Linked DNA regions of Exiguobacterium sibiricum 7-3. The protein of the gene in region 1 interacts with the protein of each later gene in a pairwise test. Links are inferred from orthologs where the notes say so. Each region holds a gene or a part of one and is shown in the gene's direction. Other genes may lie near its edges. The genes, in order: ctaD and P402_RS0104805.

The links.
Region 2: the proteins of ctaD (region 1) and P402_RS0104805 interact in binary tests that used the Escherichia coli proteins (3 or more experiments, as listed by UniProt). The link is inferred for Exiguobacterium sibiricum 7-3 from one-to-one orthologs.

What each region holds. Positions count from the first base shown.
Region 1 is NZ_KK211190.1:1,068,603-1,079,393, forward strand. What follows is about bases 4,260-7,189. They hold ctaD (cytochrome c oxidase subunit I), read left to right. Parts: upstream 4,260-4,755; coding sequence 4,756-6,624; downstream 6,625-7,189. Other genes in these bases: coxB (cytochrome c oxidase subunit II), read left to right, coding at 4,260-4,721; P402_RS0106335 (cytochrome (ubi)quinol oxidase subunit III), read left to right, coding at 6,626-7,189. Also shown: P402_RS0106310 (cryptochrome/photolyase family protein), read left to right, coding at 56-1,411; P402_RS0106315 (COX15/CtaA family protein), read right to left, coding at 1,475-2,368; cyoE (heme o synthase), read left to right, coding at 2,693-3,625; more of coxB, read left to right, coding at 3,690-4,259; more of P402_RS0106335, read left to right, coding at 7,190-7,255; P402_RS0106340 (cytochrome C oxidase subunit IV family protein), read left to right, coding at 7,257-7,586; cytochrome c oxidase assembly factor CtaG, read left to right, coding at 7,717-8,622; P402_RS0106350 (DUF420 domain-containing protein), read left to right, coding at 8,641-9,102; P402_RS0106355 (SCO family protein), read left to right, coding at 9,115-9,720; P402_RS0106360 (hypothetical protein), read left to right, coding at 9,729-9,986; P402_RS0106365 (YugN family protein), read right to left, coding at 10,116-10,466; P402_RS0106370 (ATP-grasp domain-containing protein), read right to left, coding at 10,577-10,791. UniProt on the Escherichia coli protein: Cytochrome bo(3) ubiquinol oxidase is the terminal enzyme in the aerobic respiratory chain of E.coli that predominates when cells are grown at high aeration.
Region 2 is NZ_KK211190.1:753,983-764,842, reverse strand. The notes cover bases 4,681-7,679. They hold P402_RS0104805 (aminotransferase), read left to right. Parts: upstream 4,681-5,584; coding sequence 5,585-6,775; downstream 6,776-7,679. Other genes in these bases: P402_RS16705 (MazG nucleotide pyrophosphohydrolase domain-containing protein), read right to left, coding at 6,830-7,679; P402_RS0104810 (Lrp/AsnC family transcriptional regulator), read left to right, coding at 5,082-5,588; P402_RS0104815 (glycosyltransferase family 2 protein), read left to right, coding at 4,681-5,085. Also shown: P402_RS0104840 (ribonucleotide-diphosphate reductase subunit beta), read right to left, coding at 1-727; P402_RS0104835 (flavodoxin domain-containing protein), read right to left, coding at 696-1,184; P402_RS0104830 (ribonucleoside-diphosphate reductase subunit alpha), read right to left, coding at 1,203-3,428; P402_RS0104825 (DUF1871 family protein), read left to right, coding at 3,746-3,979; P402_RS0104820 (NifU N-terminal domain-containing protein), read left to right, coding at 3,993-4,232; more of P402_RS0104815, read left to right, coding at 4,291-4,680; more of P402_RS16705, read right to left, coding at 7,680-7,720; P402_RS0104795 (hypothetical protein), read right to left, coding at 7,686-7,871; sporulation integral membrane protein YtvI, read left to right, coding at 7,958-9,082; P402_RS0104785 (DUF429 domain-containing protein), read right to left, coding at 9,066-9,734; P402_RS16980 (hypothetical protein), read right to left, coding at 9,715-9,855; P402_RS0104780 (leucyl aminopeptidase), read right to left, coding at 9,882-10,860. UniProt on the Escherichia coli protein: Shows aminotransferase activity with methionine and histidine as substrates, and to a lesser extent also with phenylalanine.

The sequences.
Region 1 (10,791 bases):
AACGCATGGCGGATTGTCTGTTTTTCGTTCATCGTTATTTTAGGGGGGAACGAATATGAATATCATCTGCTGGATTCGAAGTGATTTTCGGCTCGAGGACAATCGTATGCTGGCACAAGCGGTTGACTATCTAGAAAAGGATGAACAGGCAAACGTCGAGTTCGTTTTTTGGGTGAACCCGGACTATATTGGAGAGTATGACGCGAGGCAACAATATTTCTTCCAGGCACTCGAACATTTCGCAAAAAACTGTAAAACACACGGGATGCCGATCCGATTCATCGAAGGACAGGAAAAAGATTTTCTCGAGGCGACAGATATGGCGGATGTCTTGTTGTTTAACGCTGAATATGTAGAACCGTTTAAGAGTCGTGATGATGGGATCATGAAAAAGCGGGGTGACAAAAAGTCGGAACGTCTGCTTGACCGTCATCTGCTTCATCCACATGCCGTCAAAAAAAATGACGGTTCCTATTATAAAGTGTTCACACCCTATAAAAATGCTTTTTTGAAGAAAGATATCGATAAGCCGTACCCTGTCAATCTGGATCTTCTGAAAGAACGTTATCACACACGACGTCAAAACAATGCATTTATGTTGGATTACTTTAAACAAGCGGCATCGGATGCTGACTTTGGTGTAGGGGAAGAACAGGCGAAGAAACGATTGCAGACATTCATCAAAAATAGTCTGTCTTCTTATGACGAGCAACGGGATCTGCCAGCGGTCGACGGAACAAGTCTGATGTCTCGTTACCTGCGGACCGGTGAAATTGGAATTCGGACAATCTATGAAGCCGTCAATCAGGAGGAAGATTCGAAAGGGAAGCAAACGTATGTGACAGAATTGATTTGGCGGGAGTTTTATTACACGATTTTGATGCATTATCCGGAGTCCAAACGATTACCGGTCAACGAGCAGTATACGAAGATTGAATGGGAAACAGATGAGGCTGGCTTTAAAGCCTGGACAGAAGGGGAAACGGGCTATCCGATTGTCGATGCAGCCATGCGACAGCTCAACACGACGGGGTGGATGCATAACCGTCTGCGCATGATTGTCGCGTCCTTTTTGACAAAGGACTTACTGGTCGATTGGCAAAAAGGGGAGCGGTATTTCCAGCAAAAACTGGTTGATTATGAAGCCGCATCGAATATTGGCGGGTGGCAATGGGCGGCGTCCGTCGGGACGGATGCTGTTCCGTATTTCCGAGTCTTCAATCCGACGACTCAGTCGAAGAAATTTGATAAGGATGGAACCTTTATCCGCCAGTATTTGCCGGAACTCAAGGATTTACCTAAAACGTCGATTCATGAGCCGACGGAACAACAACGACAAGATTACGATTATCCGATGCCGATTGTCGACCACGACATGGCCCGAAAACGAGCGATTGCCCGTTTCAAATAAAACGTGTAAAAAAATAGGGAGGAGGATTAAAATCCTCTCCCTGTTTTTTAGTTGAAAGTCGAATCAGCGTAACCGGGAATCGTCTTTTCGCGTCCGGAACGCATGGTAAGCGAGGTAAGAGATGACTCCGAAATAGCAAGTGATCAAGAACGCGTGCAATAACGGGACGTACGTGGCATGTCCACCAAGAACGATCCAGGCACCGGTTGCGACCTGACAAGAGATGAAGAAGGTTGCGAACAACATACCGGTACGCGAGGTCCGGTGTTTCAGGCGAATCGCCATGTAGTGAACGAACAGCGTATAGAAGAACAACAGACCGGCCAAAATCCGGTGAATCATTTGAACCCACGCTTCGAACGTCATCGTTGGTTGCGAACAGACCGGCCAGCCGACGCATGCATACGTCGCACCGACATGGCGGACGAACGCTCCGGTGTAAACGACAATTAACGTATAGATCAATAAGCCGTACAACAGTTTACGCAAGAACGCTGGGACCGATTCCCTGAATTCTTGACCGGGACGCTCCATAATCAAGATCGTCAAGATAAGTAAGGAAGCAAAAGAAATCAATGAGATTCCGAAATGTAATGCCATGACGAGATCTGACTGTTGCCAGACGACGGCACCTGCACCGACGATTGATTGAATCAACATGAAAATGAAGGCCAGGAAAGCGAAAATCTTGATATCCAGGCGATCTTTGAAAGCGACAAGTGTCCAAAGGCACAAGGCGATGATCAATAAACCGACGACTCCTGTTACTGCGCGGTGACTATACTCAATCATCGTTTCGACACTTGGATTAGTTGGAATCAATTCTCCATGACAGAGCGGCCAATCGGTCCCGCATCCGTTTCCGGAATCTGTTTTCGTGACGGTTCCTCCCATGAGAAGAACAATCATCATCGTGAATGTGACAAATGCTGAAAAAATCGAAAGTTTTCGATTCAAAACGCAGCCACCACCTTTCTAGGGAAATACATGATACTTGAAATACCTAGCAATAGTATCGCATAAAAAATATCGAAACGCTTGCAATCTTTTAGAAGAACGCTATTCTAATATTAGGTAAATATGGTGAACTGTGAGGTTAATCACATAGATTTCACATTTTGTTCATTATGTCGAAAGTATTTTCATACGTCATGACCTTGAATATGTGGTATCTTTTATAGAGAAAAGGACGTTTCGTGGCGTGTCTGTGTTATTTCTGTGAAGAAAATACGTGAATCCTACGTACAGAAAGAACGCAGACGGTTAGAAGGAGGAAACAACATGGCGAAAGTAAACGGGGAGACCCTGGACATCATGATCGAGCAATCGGATCAGCCGACGTTCAAGGACTATGTCACCCTAGCAAAGATGGGAATCGTTCGTGCGAATCTCATCACCGTCTTCGCAGGTTATGTCGTAGCAGCATCATACTTAACGGATGATGTTCTACTGTATTTGTGGCAGACGAAGTTGACATTATTGTGGACGCTTCTCGGAAGTGGACTGGTCATTGCCGGTAGTTGTTACCTCAATAACTATATCGACCGTGACATTGATTACAAGATGGAACGGACGATGGGAAGACCGAGTGTAACCGGTAAGATGGATGGGCAACGGATATTGGCATTAGGACTTGGGATACTGGCTACCGGTACCGTTCTCTTGCTGATCGTTAACCATGTTGCGGCAGTTTTCGGATTGATTGGTTCGTTTGTCTACGTCGTCATCTATACGATGTGGTTAAAGCGGACACACACGATCAATACAGTCGTAGGTGGTATTTCCGGAGCAGTGCCACCGATCATTGGATTTGCGGCAGTCACTCCAACACTTCATATCGATGCATGGATTTTGTTTCTCATCATGTTCGTATGGCAACCGCCTCACTTCCTTGCGCTCGCCATGAGACGGACGGAAGAGTACCGGGCTGCCGGTATTCCAATGTTACCTGTCGTGAATGGTTTTGCAATCACGAAACGACAAATTGTATGGTGGATTGCAGTGTTACTTCCATCATCACTCCTCCTCGCGCACTACGGCATCATTTATATGCTTGTCATGGCTGTGCTTGGCGGATACTGGCTCTACATGGGACTGAAAGGTCTCAAAATCAAGGAAGAACAAGCTGAGATTAAGTGGGCTTCGAAGATGTTTTTCTTCTCGCTCTTTTACTTCACGGCTTGGATCGTGACGGTCGTACTCGTTTCTCTCTAAAACGATTTGACATATTCACGGACACCATTTAAGAAAGAAAAAAATTGGGGAAAAGAAAGTGGGGATGGTTGTGAAAAAATCAGGAAAAATGCTCTTCCGGCTTCTTCCGATCGGTTTGATGGCATTATTGTTATCAGGTTGTGGAATCCCGGAATTGTCCGCACTACAGCCTCGCGGGGAAGGCGCACAAATGCAACTTGAAATCATTAAGCTTAGCTTATGGGTCATGTTGTTTGTCCTTGCGATTGTAGCAGTCATCTATATTTACGTACTTATGAAATTCCGTCGTAAAGCTGGAGACAACACTGTTCCGAAACAAGTGGAAGGAAATCACACACTTGAAATCATTTGGACAGTCATTCCGATTCTCTTGTTAGTCGTTCTTGCCGTACCAACCATCAAAACGACGGTTGAATTAGCAGATGCGAAAGAAGCGAAGAAAAATGAAGTCATCAACGTTACAGCAAACCTGTACTGGTGGGAGTTCGAATACCCAGACAAAGGTGTTTCGACAGGACAAGAACTTGTTATTCCAGTCGGAAAACGCGTTGCTGTCAACTTAACTTCAAAAGACGTCATTCACTCATTCTGGGTACCAGCTCTTTCAGGTAAAACAGATACAAACCCAGGTCTTGATAATGAAATGTGGTTACAAGCACAAGAAGCCGGTACGTACTATGGTAAATGTGCAGAGTTATGTGGACCATCGCATGCTTTGATGGACTTCAAGGTCATCGCGCTTGAGCAAGATGATTACGATGCATGGCTTAAAGACATGAAATCAGCTAAAGAAGCAGAAACAAAACAGTTGGATGCAAAAAACAAAAAGAACTGGACGACAGGCGAGCAAGTTTACGCACAAAACTGTCTCAGCTGTCACGGTGGCGGGAAAGTCGCGCCGAGCTTAACAAACTTTGGTGATCGTCAGCGTATCGCTGGATACCTCGATCATGATAAAGAAAATCTCGAAAAATGGATTCGCAATCCACAAAAAGAAAAACAAGGAACAAAAATGCCTGGTTTCTCTGAAGATAAGATTAGCGATGAAGAGTTAAGCGAACTTGCAGACTACCTATTGGACAAGAAGCTCCAATAATATTTAAGGGGGAATCATAGTGGGGACACATACTATGGGTATGCCGAAGAAAAAAACCGGCATCATGGACTGGCTAACGACAGTCGACCATAAAAAAATCGGGGTTCTCTATATCATCTCTGGATTGTTTTTCCTTCTAGTTGGTGGCGTAGAAGCCTTAATGATTCGTTTTCAATTGATTAAACCGATGAATGATTTCGTCAGCGGTGAATTATTTAACCAGTTGATTACGATGCACGGTACGACCATGATCTTCCTGGCAGCCATGCCGATGTTGATCGGCTATATGAACGCTGCTGTTCCGCTTCAAATCGGAGCACGTGACGTTGCGTTTCCGTTTTTAAACGCACTTGGTTTTTGGTTGTTCTTCTTCGGGGGAGTTTTGTTGAACCTGTCATGGTTCTTCGGCGCAGCTCCGAACGCAGGGTGGACAGCATATGCTCCGCTTTCAACTGTTCCAGAATCTCTCGGTGTTGATTTCTACTCACTCGGATTACAGATTTCTGGTTTCGGTACACTCATGGGGGGGATTAACTTCCTCGTTACGATTTTAAACATGCGTGCACCAGGTATGAAACTGATGCGGATGCCATTGTTCACATGGACAGCATTCGTTGCATCAGCATTGATCGTTTTCGCATTCCCGCCACTTACGGTCGGATTGTTCCTTTTGACGTTTGAACGTCTCTTCGGGGCACATTTCTTCGATCCGGCAGCCGGTGGTAACATCGTCATTTGGGAACACCTTTTCTGGATTTTTGGTCACCCGGAAGTATACATCTTGATTTTACCGGCTTTCGGTATTTTCTCTGAAATCATTCCTACATTTGCCCGTAAACGTCTCTTCGGTTATACGACGATGGTCTTTGCGACAATGTTGATCGGTTTCTTAGGATTCATGGTTTGGGTCCACCATATGTTCACAGTCGGACTTGGTCCGGTTGCGAATGCGATCTTCGCGGTTGCGACAATGGCGATTGCCGTTCCGACCGGGGTTAAGATCTTCAACTGGCTCTTTACGCTATGGGGCGGTAAATTGACGTTCCCAGTTGCGATGTTGTATTCAGTTGCGTTCATTCCATCGTTCCTCGTGGGTGGTATGACAGGGGTCATGCTTTCTGTTGCTCCTGCCGATTATCAGTACCATGACAGCTACTTTGTAGTTGCTCACTTCCACTACGTTATCGTTGGTGGGGTTGTCTTCGGTCTCTTCGCGGGTCTGTACTACTGGTTCCCACTCATGTTCGGGAAACAGCTCAACGAGTTCTGGGGTAAAATTCAATTCTGGTTGTTCTTCATTGGCTTCCACTTGACGTTCTTCCCGCAACACATTCTCGGTCTGACTGGTATGCCACGTCGTGTCTTCACGTACTTGCCAAACCAAGGCTGGGAAACAATGAACTTGCTGTCATCAATCGGAGCGGCCTTCATGGGTGTCTCGACAATCGTTCTTGTTGTCTCGATCGTTGCAGCATTGATGTCAAAAGAATACGTCAAACGTGACGTATGGGGTGACGGTCGTACACTCGAGTGGACACTTCCTGTTCCAACTCCAGAGTACAACTTTGCACAAATTCCACTTGTTAAAGGTCTTGACACATACTGGCTCGAAAAAATGGCTGGAAACAAAACCGTTTCTGTTTCGGAAGAAGTCGGCGATATCCACATGCCGAACAACTCGATCCTGCCATTCGTCATGTCCGTTGGTCTATTCCTTGCCGGTCTTGGATTCATTCTTCGCCTCGACTACGGTACAGTAGGTCTGATTATCGCCTTGATCGGTCTTGCGATGACACTCTTCGCAATGTTCCTCCGTTCTTGGATTGACGATGAAGGATACTACATCCCGAAAGCGGAAATCGAAAAAGATCTACGCCTTGAAGCTGAAAAGGAGGCGAAGTAAGATGGGACATCATTCAGTACCAAACAACCCGATCACGGGTATTCCGGATCATGTTGAAAAAGCAACACTTGAGGGTAAGAATAAATATGTAGCCTTCTGGTTCTTCCTTGGAGGAGAGACGACATTGTTCGCTTCGCTCTTCGGGACGTACATCGGGTTACACAACTCGGGTGCGAAAGAAGGATTACGCAGTTACGATATTTTTGAAATGGGTCTTGTCTTCATCATGACGATGCTCCTTCTCACAAGTTCACTGACAAGTGTTCTTGCGATGATGGCGATGAAACGTAATGATGTGAAGAAGATGAAAATGTGGTTAATCATCACGCTCGCACTTGGTTTAGGGTTCCTCAGCGGTGAGATTTATGAGTTCAATCATTATTACCACATCGGTCATACGTTTACTTCAAGTGCTTTTGGATCTGCCTTCTACACGTTGGTTGGATTCCACGGAGCACACGTCTTGTTCGGTCTCCTCTGGATTTCTACATTATTGATTCGGAACTGGAACCGCGGGATTACGGTCGTTAACGCACCGAAGTATTATGTTTCAAGTCTTTACTGGCACTTCATTGACGTCGTCTGGGTCTTTATCTTCTCAGTCGTCTACCTCATGGGGATGGTGAAATAAGATGGAAAAACACGAACCGCAATTAACACGAAATCAAGTTGAACTCGAGATGAAAGCAGATCGCAGCCGCGAGATGCAGTTGCAACTCACAAGTTTCGCTTTGATGATTTTTCTCACACTGATTGCTTTTGGTGCGGTCATGGCAGAACTCATGCCACACTGGGCAGCGGGTGGATTCCTGATCATCATGGCAATCGTTCAAGTCTACTTGCAGCTCTATATGTTCATGCATATGAACAATAAAGGCAACACGTGGATCAAAGTCATGATGGCACTCGGCGTCTTCGTCGCTTTGACGATCGTCGCGACACTCCGTCTTTTGATCTGGTAATAAATTGTGACCATTCTGCTAACGTTTAGCAGGATGGTCTTTTATTTTGGAATCGTTTTATGAGAAACCTTTACAATGAAATAGGGGAACGGTAATCTTAATCTGTAGGAAAAAGGAACGGGGTGAAAACATGTTAGGCAACTTAAGGGGATCTTTATCACAATTCGACTGGACGGTTTTATGGAGTCCATATTATGCATTACTTTTGATTGGTATATATGTTTTATACGCTGTCTTGACGGAAAAAATCCGTCGACCCGATGAAGCAGAGACGACGCTAGGGCAAAAATTTTCGATGCTTGCGGCATTATTCGTCTATTACATCGGTTTTGGCAGTCCGCTTGACGTACTCGCGCATATCACATTCTCTGCCCATATGCTGCAGATGGTATTTGTGTATATGGTGGCGCCGCCGCTCTTGATGATTGCGATTCCAGGGTGGGTGTTCAAACGGTTGTTTGAGGTGCCGTATCTCGGACGGACATTACGATTTTTCGTTTTGCCATTGATTGCACTGATTTTGTTTAATTCATTGTTCACGTTTTACCACATGCCATTCATCTTTGATTATGTATTGACGAATTATACGGTGCACCGGATTTTCCACGGAACATTGATTTTCCTCAGCATGACGATGTGGTACCCGATCATTGCACCCGTCAACGAAGAAGACAGCTTGTCGGACTTGAAGAAGATGGTGTATATCGTAGCGAACGGTGTGTTGTTGACACCGGCGTGTGCGTTCATGATCTTTAGTCAAAGTTTTCAATACGATGCCTATCAGGATCCGGCAACATTCGCGAAAGTATTAGCTTACTGTATGCCGAATAATGATTTGAGTGGGCTAAATATGGAACGCTTATTCGGAACAACAAAAGATTTGCTTGAAGACCAGCGTTTTGGCGGGGTTCTCATGAAACTCGGTCAAGAGTTAGTGTACGGGCTGTTCTTTGGTCTGACGTTCTTTACATGGGTCAGACGTTCTAAAAGTACTGCTGTCGATGAAGGTATGTCCTTCTCGCCAAAAGCGGATTAAATTGGGGGAAGTTGGAACATGAGTTATTTGCCATTGATTTGTGTCTCGTTGATTGTCATCAGTGCGATTTTCGTCGCGATTGGTTGGTTTTTGATTGCGCAGACACGCCGGAATATGAAAGCACACCAATTCGTGATGACAATTGCTGCTGCGTTAGCGTTACTATTTTTCATCATGTACGCGTTACGAACGATTTTGTTAGGGAATACTGCATTTGGAGGACCGGATACGGTCAAACCGTATTACACAGGATTTTTGATTTTCCATATCCTGCTCGCAACATCAGGTGGTGTCCTTGGACTAATGGCTCTTTTCTTTGCTTATAAGAAAAACTTTGCGAAACATCGTAAAATCGGTCCGAAAGCATCGGTCATTTGGTTTTTAACGGCGATTACAGGTGTTATCGTCTACTGTCTTTTATACGTGGTCTACGAGCCAGGAGAGACAACAAATGTGTTCCGGGCAATCTGGAACCATTAAGGAGGTCTTGATTTGAAGAAAAACAGTTATTTGACTGTCGCCGCAGTCGTATTGATCTTAGTGGCTGCAGCAGGCGGGTATTATTATTTCTTCATGAAAGAAAAATTACCTGTCATTGCGGAACCGACTCCGTTTGAATTGACGAATGCAGTCGATGGAAAGCAGTTTAGTTCGGAAGATGGAAAAGTCAAAGTCTTGACGTTTTTCTACTCGAACTGTCCGGACATCTGTCCGCTGACGTTAAACGATTACCGCAAATTAGAAAAACAGTTACGTTCTGAAGAATTGTACGGAACAGATGTTGAACTTGTCGCGGTTACGGTCGATCCGAAAGTGGATACACAAAAAGTCTTGAAAAAATATGCGTCCAACTTCGAAGCGAATGCAGAAGGCTGGAAAGTCTTGACGGGAGACGATGTCGTCATCGATCGTCTGACACGCCAATTGAATTTCTATTATTCAAAAGCAGAAAGCGGCTTGGTGACACACGGCACGCAGATGTTCATCCTCGATCGGGACAATAAAGTCCGGGCGATTTCTTCGATGGCAAAAACGACAGACGAACCGGTGGACTTAGAGGAAGTAATGACATCGGTCAAACAACTTGCGAAGGAGTGAATACCGTGATGGAACAGCAGTATGAAGTAACAGGCGAAGTGACGGTCTCCGTTCAAGCGATTGAAGAACTTTTACTCTGTACAGTCCTTGATTTCGGCGCAACTGTAGCACGAATCAAACGATTATCCGGAGACTCGATTTCATTCAGCTTGAAAGTCGAAGTGGACGTCAAACGACTTCCCGGTCTATATCACTACTTGCGTGAACAAGTAAACATCCAATTAGGAGAAGATGTATTGGATTACTTACAGTTGATTGCTAAATAAAAAAATGGTCTTCTCTTAATTGAGAGGACCATTTTTTGTTTTGTTCATCTTATGCGACACACTGAGAACAGGCAATGGTAAATAAAAAAATCAAAATCCACGCGAAGTGAATTTTGATTTGGAGATAACTTATTTTTCAAGTGTTTCAAGTAATGCAGTCAGGCGACGTTCGCAGTCTTTGACGATTTCAGGAGGGAACTCCTCATCGTATTCGACGCCGTGCGGATAATAGTGTTTTCCGAGTAACGGTGTCAACATCCGAACGACGGCTTGACGGTCTTCGATCTCACCTTGGATGGCATAGACCGGAACACGGAGATAGAATACCTCTCCCGTTGATTGTTTTTCGTACTTCATGTCATACATGGCACGCTCATAATCCCACTGTCCTTCGCGGACAAAACGATGATGATCCATGATGGTTTCGAGTAACCCGAATTTAATTTCTTTGCCTTCGATTCCGAACTGTTCAAACTTCATGTGTGAATCCCCCTATACCCCAGTTTGCTAGTGTACACTAGTCTTTCCAAGCTATCATACCATAATGAAACAATCGATAAAGAAAAAGTTGTGAAGTCAATTTGAAGAATTCATGAACTTCCGTATTTTCGTTCGACGTATTCAAGAATCGTATCTGGCGCATGGATGCCGAGATGATTTAATCCTTCTCCACCAAAGAAAACGTTAAACTCAAGAACATAGATATGATCATCTCGGAAAATGAGGTCGAATCCGGCATGATCGATATCAAGTTGCTTAGCGAGAGACAGAACAAAATCAAGTGCCTCTTGTGGAATGTTCTCGA
Region 2 (10,860 bases), 320 kb from region 1 along the record:
CTGCATCGATTTCCGGATGCTCTGTCAAGACGGCACGTAACAGCTGACTGATGAAGTAGGAGTGTTGAAGTTCATCCCGCTGGATGTAACTGATCATCGTCGAAGTTCCGACCATTTTTTGGTGACGGGCTAAGTTATAGAAGAACGCAAATCCGGAATAGAAGTTGATTCCTTCGAGAACGATTGAGGCGACGAGTGATTTCGCAAAGTTTTCCGGTGTCCGGTCGTTTTGGAAATCTTCATACAGATCAAGAATGAAGGCATTCCGCTTCATGACCATGTCGTCATCTTTCGCGATGTCGAAGATCCGGTTTTGTTCCGACAACGGCACAAGACTCGACAAGACATAGCTATACGATTGGTTATGCACGACTTCCTGTTGTGCCACAATCGCCAAAATCGCATGGATTGAAGCGTCTGATGTAAACATCGCTGATTCCAGGATATAGCGGGTCTGGACAGAGTCGAGAATCGACAACAAACCGATAATCCGCTTAAACGAATCCTGTTCCCGTTCGCTCAGTTGATTCCATTGTTGCATGTCTTTTGACATCGAAATTTCGTCGGGAATCCAGAAGTTTGATAATAACTGTTTATAGATCGAATAAAACTGCGGATACGCAATGTCGTTCCAGTTGACGATCGAGCTTGTCTCCCCACCGATGATCGCTGTCGCACGATTCGGATGACGGGCATCAAGCAGTTTGATTTTTTGTAGTTGTTCCATGTTGTTCGGCTCCCTCTTGCTGTAATTGCAGTAGTGTTCGACGTGTCCACTCTTTGACCATGTGCGGTCGGTTTCGCGGCGATTGTTCGATTTTGAGTAATTCACCCGCGAGCGGTACCCCGAATTTCGCGAGATGGTAGGCCATCTCATCGACGGCACGGCAATATTTGACGAACATTTTATCACCTGTTCCGAAGACGGCTGCCTGCGGAATCGCGTGCGGACTTTCCTTTAAGACCAGCTTAAGACAATCCCGCATCTCATCCGGCAATTGTCCGTCTCCCCAGGTGTACGAACCAAAATAGACGATATCATAAGGGACTAGCTGATACGTCGTCACATCATCGGCAAAGATCATCGTCGGTTCGACCTGCATTTCGGAACATGCTTTGGCAATCAGTTCCGCAACCTCCTCTGTATTTCCGCTCATTGACGCATATACGATTGCTGCCTTCATGATATCGTCCTCCTTCTCTTATGATGAACACGACTCACATTCATCGATTTCGACGGTCGTCGAACGTGTGTAGTAAATCGTCTTCATCCCAAGCTGCCATGCTTCCATGTGCATCTCGAGTAATTCTTTCGCTTTGACACTGTTTTTGACGTAGAGATTAAAGCTGATTGCTTGATCAATATGCCGTTGGCGTGAGGCATTTTGACGGATGCTCCAAAGCTGATCAATCTCAAACGCTGATTTATAGAACCAGTTCGTTTCCGGTGTCAAATCGGGTACTGTGACCGGAATCTTGTAGTTTTTCTTCTCTTCCGCATAAACCTTCTTGTAAATCGGATCGATCGAAGCCGTACTGCCGGCGATGATTGCCGTCGACGAGTTCGGTGCGACTGCCATCAAATAGGCATTTCGCATACCGTGTGCCGTGATGTCCGCTTGCAGACGATCCCAGTTCAGTTCAGCCGTTGTTTTGTAGTGACGGCGGGCGATGTATTCCCCTGTCTGCCATTCCGATCCTTCAAAGAGACGGTACGCGCCTTTTTCTTTCGCCAGTTGCATCGACGCATCAATCGTCAAGTATGCAATTTTTTCGTAAAGACGATCGGCATACTGAACAGCCTCGACCGACTCCCAGCGGATGCCTTCGAGAGCAAGCAGGTGATGCCAGCCGAATGTTCCGAGACCAACGGCGCGGTATTTTTGATTCGTAATCTGTGCTTGCGGCACGTCAATCGTATTTAAATCAATGACGTTATCGAGCATCCGCATTTGAATTGGAATCAAGCGTTCCAACACATTTTCACGGACAGCACGCGCAAGCGCGATCGAAGATAAGTTACAGACCACGAAATCGCCCGGTGTTTTCGTAATGATGATTTTTCCGTCTTCCGTGTATTCTTCCGTCACGGTCGTCGGACTCATGTTCTGCATGATTTCCGAACAAAGGTTAGACGAATAAATCATGCCCGCATGTTTGTTTGGGTTGGCACGGTTTACTGCATCACGGAAAAACATGTACGGTGTGCCTGTTTCGAGCTGCGAACGCATATAGCGTTTGACGAGATCAATCGCCGGGACCTTCGTCCGGCTCAGACGCGGTTCGTTGACACACGCTGTGTATTTCTCCGTGAAGCTGCCGCCTTGTTCCGTTTCATCAAACGAATCTTCCAGGCTGAAGCCCATCACCGTCCGGATTTCGTGCGGGTCAAACAAGTACCAGTCACCGCGCGCTTCGACCGTCCGCATGAAATGGTCCGGTAAGCTGACGCCTGTGAACAAATCATGTGTCCGCAACCGTTCGTCCCCATTATTCAATTTAGCATCGAGGAACTCGAGAATATCTTTATGCCAAATATCGAGATAAACGGCGATCGAACCTTGACGCATACCGAGCTGATCGACGCTGACCGCTGTGTTGTTCAACTGTTTCATCCACGGAATGACACCGCTTGAAACCCCTTTAAATCCTTTGATGTCTGATCCACGTGAACGGATTTTCCCCATATAGACACCGATTCCGCCGCCGCCTTTTGACAGTGTCGCAACATCAGTGTTCGAGTCATAGATGCCCCGTAGAGAATCATCGACTGTATCGATGAAGCATGATGACAGTTGTCCATATGATTTACCGGCGTTCGATAAAGTGGGTGTCGCAACGGTCATGTAGAGATTCGAAAGTGCCCAGTACGACTCTTTGACGAGCTCGATCCGGCGGTCTTTCGGTTCTGTCTGCATGAGTGTCATCGCGATGATCATGAAACGTTCCTGCGGTAATTCGTATAATTTTTTGACGTGGTCGCGCGCTAAGTAACGGTCGGATAATGTCCGGAGTCCGATATACGTGAACAGATGATCACGTGACGGATCGATCGATGCCGCAAGTTCTTCGACTTCTTCTTTCGAATACGTTTCTAAAAGGTGGGGCGTGAAAATACCAATCTCCGTTAATTTCTCAATCAAGTGATAAAGCGAGCCGTACCGTTCGTCCGCTGTATAGCCGCGGTTTTCACTCGCTTCAAGATATAACCGGTTCAAGTACGTTGCTGTCGCAACAAATGTCCAGTTCGGTTCTTCTGCTTTTAACATATCCAGCGCATGCATTGTTAAGAGTTCATAGACTTGATCCGCCTGTAACGTCTTTCCTTCGAGTGCTCGAATCGCGCGTTCTGTGTAACGCTCGACGTCGAGCTCCGAGTATGATGCTGTAATCTGACGGATGACCGTATATACATCTTCTATCGTCATTGCACCTTGATAGATGCGTGCTGTATTCAGTGGAGATGCCACTATGAACCACTCCCATTCTCTAACTTTAAAATAGGTTCCGTTGCCGTAAAAAATGCGCTAAACTAAAAAAAGACGCCCTACATATAGAAAGTGTTATTCAATCTTCACTCTATATATAGACGTTTCAGGCATTTTTAAACCTATTTATCTACAAGATATAGGTTATCACTAAATGCCGGAAAAATAAGCCCTTGCATTGAAATTCAGGTCAAACAAATTTGAAAAGGCGAACTACCGCCTTTTGAGATATATTGAGATAAGGAGTTTTATTGATTATGAGTTCAGAAGAACTTTTAAAAAAATATGATCCATTTCACCTAGGAGAAGGAAATTATCCGACGGAAATGTCTGCTATACTAAGCTTACTGACGGTTCATGATCAAATAACCCCTCTTGCGGAAGCAATAGGGATCGTTTTTGAAGAATCTTTTGATGAACGACCGGATCAGCAGGAATTGATTTTACTCGCAACGAACTTACTTTTATGTGAAGATTCGTGTGAACTTTGAAAGGAGACTGATTATGCAAGTTGACTACACGCCTAACCCGAACTCAGTAAAAATCACCCTCGACGGAGACCGTTTCGGTGCCAAGAGTACCAGCGTCAAAAAAGGGGATACACCGGAAGACGCTTTGCTCGCATCACTCATCACGATTGACGGCATCGATAATCTCTTTGCATACGGTGATTTCGTCACCGTCACAAAAGAAGCTGACGCTGAATGGAATGACTTACTTCCGACAATCGAAGAAAAAATGTAAATATCTCACAAGGACACCTGAATTTCAAGGGTGTCTTTGTTCTAAGGAGACGACTTAAATGCCGATGGTCTCAGTCATCATCCCCACATATAACCGGTTGCGTGAGTTGCGCGAAGCACTGACCGCACTGACAAAACAAATCTATCAGGATTTTGAAGTCATCATCTTGAACAATAATGGAGAGCCGCTGACTTCCGTCGTTGCCGATTTTCAGGACAAACTGACGATCACAGCAATTGATTTGCCGGAAAATCACCATGTCCGGGCACGAAACCACGGTGTCTCGTTAGCAAACGGAAGATATATCCTTCTCCACGACGATGATGATCTGTTGTTACCTTCACATATCGAAGAAGCCGTCGGCGATCTCGAAGCCGGAGCGGACTTGACGTACGTCGATGCGGAACTGTTCACCTACGACTGGCAGCAGGATCACCGCGTCGTCAAAACAACGGAACCGTTCGCCTATCCGTATGATCGGGAAGCCATGAAAGAGGATTCGACCTATATCCCGTCCGGTTCCCTCTATCGAAAGTCGCTTCACGAAGAGCTTGGTTTATTTGACGAAGACGTCTTCAACTATTGGGACTGGGACTGGATCTTACGGGTCGGACAAGATCATCTCGTCCTGCACCCCGCCCGTGCGACTGTCCTGTATGCCTTTAATCCGTCCGGCAATCATCAATCCGCAAAACAGGATGCCTCACGTCGCGTCTATTTTGAGCGTCTTGTGGAAAAACACGAACTGCCGACGACGGAAATGAAAAATTTTCATATCGTCCAAGAAGAACGCCGCTCCCGTCTCCGTGAAACACGGCGAACGTTTAGCGGCCATTTGACAGAAAGTGAGTGATTATCGTGTATACAGATAAACAATTGGAATTACTTGAATTATTGACGCAGAATGGACCGATCGATCACGCCCTTGCTGCTCAGATGCTGGACCTGACGGAAGAAGAAGTAGTGTCGTCGCTTGAGGCATTCAAACAAGATGGCGTCCTGCTCGGTTATACAGCCGTCATCGACTGGCAAAAAATCCATGCTCACCATGGCGTGACAGCTTTCATCGATGTCAAAGTGACACCGAAACGGGGACGCGGCTTTGATGAGGTCGCAGAACGCATCCACCGGTTCCCGGAAGTGACGTCACTCTATTTGATGTCAGGCGCATACGATTTACAAGTCGTCCTTGATGGGAAATCCCTGCAGGAAGTATCGCAGTTCGTCTCAGAAAAATTATCGACACTCGATTCCGTCATTTCGACGACAACACATTTCCGTCTCAAAACGTATAAACATGACGGTGTTTTATTCAGCCAGGATGACGGGGACAAACGATTGAAGGTGTCTCCATGAAACACTTATCTGAACGTGTCGAACGGTTGGCCCCTTCCGGCATCCGGCGGTTTTTCGACTTAGCCGGTTCGATGGAAGACGTCATTTCCCTCGGTGTCGGTGAACCGGATTTCGTCACTCCCTGGAATGTCCGGGAAGCAAGTTTTGCTGCTCTCGAACAAGGTTACACGGCATACAGCGCCAATGCCGGATTGGTCGAATTACGACAGGAAATCCGCTTGTACATGCAAGAGAAATTTTCGATTGACTATCAGGTCTCGGACGAAATCATTGTCACGACCGGCGCTTCGGAAGGGCTTGATTTAGCGTTTCGGACATTGATCAATCCCGGAGACGAAGTCATCGTCGTCGAACCTGCCTTTGTCTCGTACGCTCCGTTGATCGAACTTGCAGGCGGCATCCCGATTGCAGCAGCCTGTCGTGCAGAAGATGGATTTACGATTCAGCCGGAAACGATTGAAGCGGTCATCACAGACCGGACAAAAGCGATCATCTTTTGTTTCCCGTCCAATCCGACCGGTTCCGTCATGACACGCGATCAATTGGCCGATCTCGCGTTACTTGCCAAGAAACATGATCTTTATGTCATCAGCGATGAAATCTACGCTGAACTTTCTTATGAAGACGAGCCGACTTGTTTTGCGACCCTTCCCGATATGCGGGAACGGACGATTGTCATCAACGGGTTTTCTAAAGCCTTTGCGATGACCGGTTGGCGGCTCGGTTTTACCTGTGCCCCGCCCGCTATCAGCCAGGCGATGCTGAAAGTTCATCAGTACGGCATGATGTGTGCCCCGACGCTCGTTCAATTCGCCGGAATCGAAGCCTTACGCTCGCGTCACAAGACGGTTCCGGACATGGTCCGCAGTTACCGGCAACGGCGGAACTATTTCGTCAAAGCCTTAAATGACGCCGGACTGCCGACCCATTCACCGGGTGGGGCGTTTTATGCCTTCCCGTACATCGGCGGGACTGGTTTGACGAGCGAGGAATTCGCAGAGCAACTGTTGATTGCGGAACGCGTCGCTGTCGTCCCCGGTTCTGTATTCGGCGCAAGCGGTGAAGGCTACGTCCGTGCAAGCTATGCCAGTTCGATCGAACAGCTCCAACAGGCGATTCACCGAATCAACCGTTTCATGCAACACTTGAACCAGAAACAAGTCGAGTTATCTAATCCCTCAAGATGATCTACACCAAAAGAAGCATCCATTCCAACTCGGAAATGGATGCTTCTTTTTTAGTTATTCATCAACATGTAGGACGATAAACATCCGGTGGTCGTCTTCGGCATGATACGGCGAAACCGGACCAAGCTGAGGGGCATAGACGTCAATCCGGTAAGGCGACTCTTTAAACGATAATGGAGTTTGTTCCTTGATCATACGTCCGATTTCATCTGCCTGATCTTTGACACTTCGTAAAGTGGCAGTCCGCTCGATTGGAGCCTCGATGACGAATCCGGCAATGCCTTCAATCCGGGCACAACGCAGGAAGCGGCGTAAAGACGGCAGGGCAGATTGAATATGCACCTCGAGTGTCAAATCGGCTTCATGGACAGGCGCCCCCCATAACCGTTCCGCATTTCCTGTTGCGCTTCGGAAATGATCAATCGTCGCTTCTGTCACTGGATCGCGTGTCAAAGCAAATCGTTTACGGTCACGATTCAGGTTCTTCTCGTTTGTGCGATCGATTTCTTCCAGGAGGTTGATTCCGAGTGGACGGGCCAATCGAAACAGTTCACGCTGGAGACGGGCGAGCGACGTCCCGACCGGAATGACGTCTTCCGTCTTTTTCGGCGGCTTGTCACCTTCATATCCGTTCATGACACGGGCGACCTGCCCTGCTTCATGAACAAGGCAGTAAAAAGAACCTTGCACCTTGTCTTCCATCGTCTCGAGCTGTTGATGCTGATGTGCCAAATCCGTCACGTATTGATTTGCAAGGCAAGTCGAAATCATCAGGACATCGACCAGTTCCGCTTGAAACGCCGACTCATCTCCGGTTTCGAGCGCCTCTCCCACTTCACCGACTTCCTCAATCAGGCGGGCTAATCCCGATAACGGGCGAAAGTATCCTCCAAGCGATTGAATCGTTTCATCAACCTTTTGTTGAAGAAGAATCATCTCCTGCATCGTCCTGCACCTCCGCCATTCCCTTCACAAGCCGGTCTTCCGATTGTTCCTTAAATCGTTTCGTGAACTGTTGGTTCTTCCGCCATTCCCGGACAGCGAGTCCACTCGCAACGGCGAGCGATACGAGTAATCCCATTTCTTTTCGTTTCATCTGAATTCCTCCCCTTTTGAATGATACGTTCGTCTGACAAACATGATATGATGATGACATTCCATACATAGTAAGAGGTGTTGCTTATGTCGACTGAACGTTTGTGGCAGTTAGCTCGTTTCATTGGCGTCATCCTTGCCATCTTTTTCACCGGTTGGCTGATCGTTCGCTTGTCTTCTTTCATGTACCCGTTCGTCTTTGCTTTTTTACTGGCTTTATTCAGTCGACCACTCGTCGACTTTTTTCAAAAACGACTTCGGATCAACCGCGGTTGGGGTGCTCTGCTATCCATCATTTTAATGAGCGGTTTGTTAATCGGCTCACTCGTTTTAATCATCATGCAGTTGATTCGTGGACTTGTTTTTGTCGCTAACCAACTACCGGCACAAATCCAGGAGCTGAGTCTTTATTTTCAAAAGCTCTACAACGAAAAACTGGCACCGATTTGGAATGATGCGTCGGAAGCCCTTCGCTCGCTTGAACCGTCACAGCAAAACACCGTCCAAAACAGTATCCAGTCCCTCGGCAGTTCGCTTGCCAGTGCGATTGGTGAGGGTTCGAAAAGTGTCGCCGGGATGTTGCAGACGATTTTAGCGACATTACCCTCCATCGCATTGATTTTAGTCATCGTCTTGCTCGCCTGGTTCTTCATCTCAAAAGACTGGCACAAGTATGAAATCCGGTTGAAGCAATACGAAATGTTGCCGTGGTTCGCCCGTGCCGAATCGGTCGTCACAAGTCTCCGGTCCGCTTTATTCGGTTACATCAAAGCGCAACTGACGTTGATTACAATTACCTTTTTCATCGTCCTGATCGGACTGTTGATCATCGGGGTCGAGCATCCGTTTGCCATCGCGTTCATCGCGGCATTTTTTGATATCTTGCCCTACCTTGGAACCGGCTCCGTCTTTTTGCCTTGGATCGCCTATTCCATCATTACGGGAAATACAGGACTCGCTATCGGTCTCGCCATCCTGTACGGGGTTGTCATCTTACAACGTAATATCATGGAACCTAAAATCGTCGGCGATAATATCGGTATTCAACCCATCACTGCCTTGATCGCCTTATTTGTCGGGATTCAGGTGTTCGGCGTCTTTGGATTGATTTTAGGTCCATTGATTGCGGTCATCATCAAAGCGTTACACAACGCCCGCATTTTTCATTATCTTTGGGACTTTATCAAAGGATCACCTACACCATTTCGGTGAAGGTGATTTTTTTAGGTAGTGCTGCATATAACGGAAATCCGGCCGCATCGACTGGTCGATCAGCCGGCATATAGACTGCTGGTAACGTCGCGGCAACTGCAAGCAGACAGGCATCAATCCAGTCGTCTGTCGCGACACCGCGGACAGTCAGCTCCCAGTAAGCCGGACAGTTGTACCGTTGCAACAATACGATCCGTTCCGCCACTCCCTCGACCGTCCGTTTACTGTGACGTGCCGGATGACCGGTCAGGCGGGCAAAACAGACTTCCGGATGAGATTCCATCATGCCCGGTCGATAACAGGTCCGCACCTGCTGGATTTTCGGTAACAAATACCATGCCTGTTTCGATAGACCAAATCCTGCCTGTTGCTTCGAATAATCGTTTGCTTCCGGATAACCGGCTTGCTCCAGTGCTTCACGCAACGGGGCATTAAAGACACTGCTCGTTCGGCCGGGCTTCAATTCTTCCCGTAACAACTGATCGACCACCCGGCGTTTGTCTTCTTCCAGTCCAATCGGCATATCGATATAGGTCCGGGTTCCACATTCGATTTCGTCGAGTGAAGAAGCGACCGTCCAGGAAAACTGACCGTCTCGAATCGATACAGCCACCCATCCGGCTTTCGCCGCATCAATTCCGGTGACGTCCATTGGACTTCTCCCGCAGACTCTTGAGGAGCGATAACGTCGTAAAGACGCCGAAAAAAGTCGCTACCGCCAAAGGAATCTGTTCCCGTGAATCCAGGTACCAGATGATACCGATGATGGTCACTAAAATGAGAACACTGTTGACACGTATCATTTTTCGCGTTCGACGAAATGATACAGACTGCGGACCATGACACCGGTCGCCCCTTTTGGACCAAGCTCCGTCGCGGCTTTTTGTTCGGACGTTCCGGCGATATCGAGGTGGAGCCATGGCGTCTCACCGACAAATTCACCGACGAAGGCACCACCGAAAATCATATGTCCCATTCGTCCCGGTGAGTTGTTTAAATCTGCGACATCGGAGCGTCGGACCTGCTTGATGAACTGATCGACGTACGGCATCTGCCAGACCATCTCGTTTGTTTCTTGCGTCACGGCTTCGAACCGTTCGTACAATGCGGCATCGTTCGTCAATGCCCCGGTGATTTCTGTTCCGAGTGCCACCAACACGCCGCCTGTCAGCGTCGCAAGATCGATGATCATCTTCGGTTTATATTCTTTGGCATAGGTGACAGCGTCTGCCAGGACAAGTCGTCCTTCCGCATCCGTGTTCAGGATCTCGATCGTTTTTCCTGCCATCGACGTGATGACATCATCCGGTTTGAACGCGTCACCGGAAATCATGTTATCCGTCGCCGGAATGACTCCCAAGACGTTTACATTCGGTTTAAGTTGACCGAGCGCTTCAAACAATCCGAGAACCGCTGCTGCTCCTCCCATATCGCCTTTCATCCCAACGATCCCGTCTTTTGGTTTGATCGAGTAACCGCCTGTATCGAAGGTGACCCCTTTTCCGACGACTGCAATCGGGACATCATCGCCTGCTCCTTTGTATTCAAGGACAATCAGCTTCGGTGGAATCGTCGACCCTTGATTGACGGCGAGCAATGCACCCATTCCAAGCGCTTCCATATCTGTTTTTTCAAGAATTTTTAAATCATGTCCGTGACGTTCGGCAATAAAGCGGGCTTCATCCGCCAAAGCAGGTGCCGTCAACAAGTTCCCCGGCATCGTGACGAGACGTCGTGCGAGATTAGTCGCTTGCGCAAGTGCTTCCCCACGTACAACA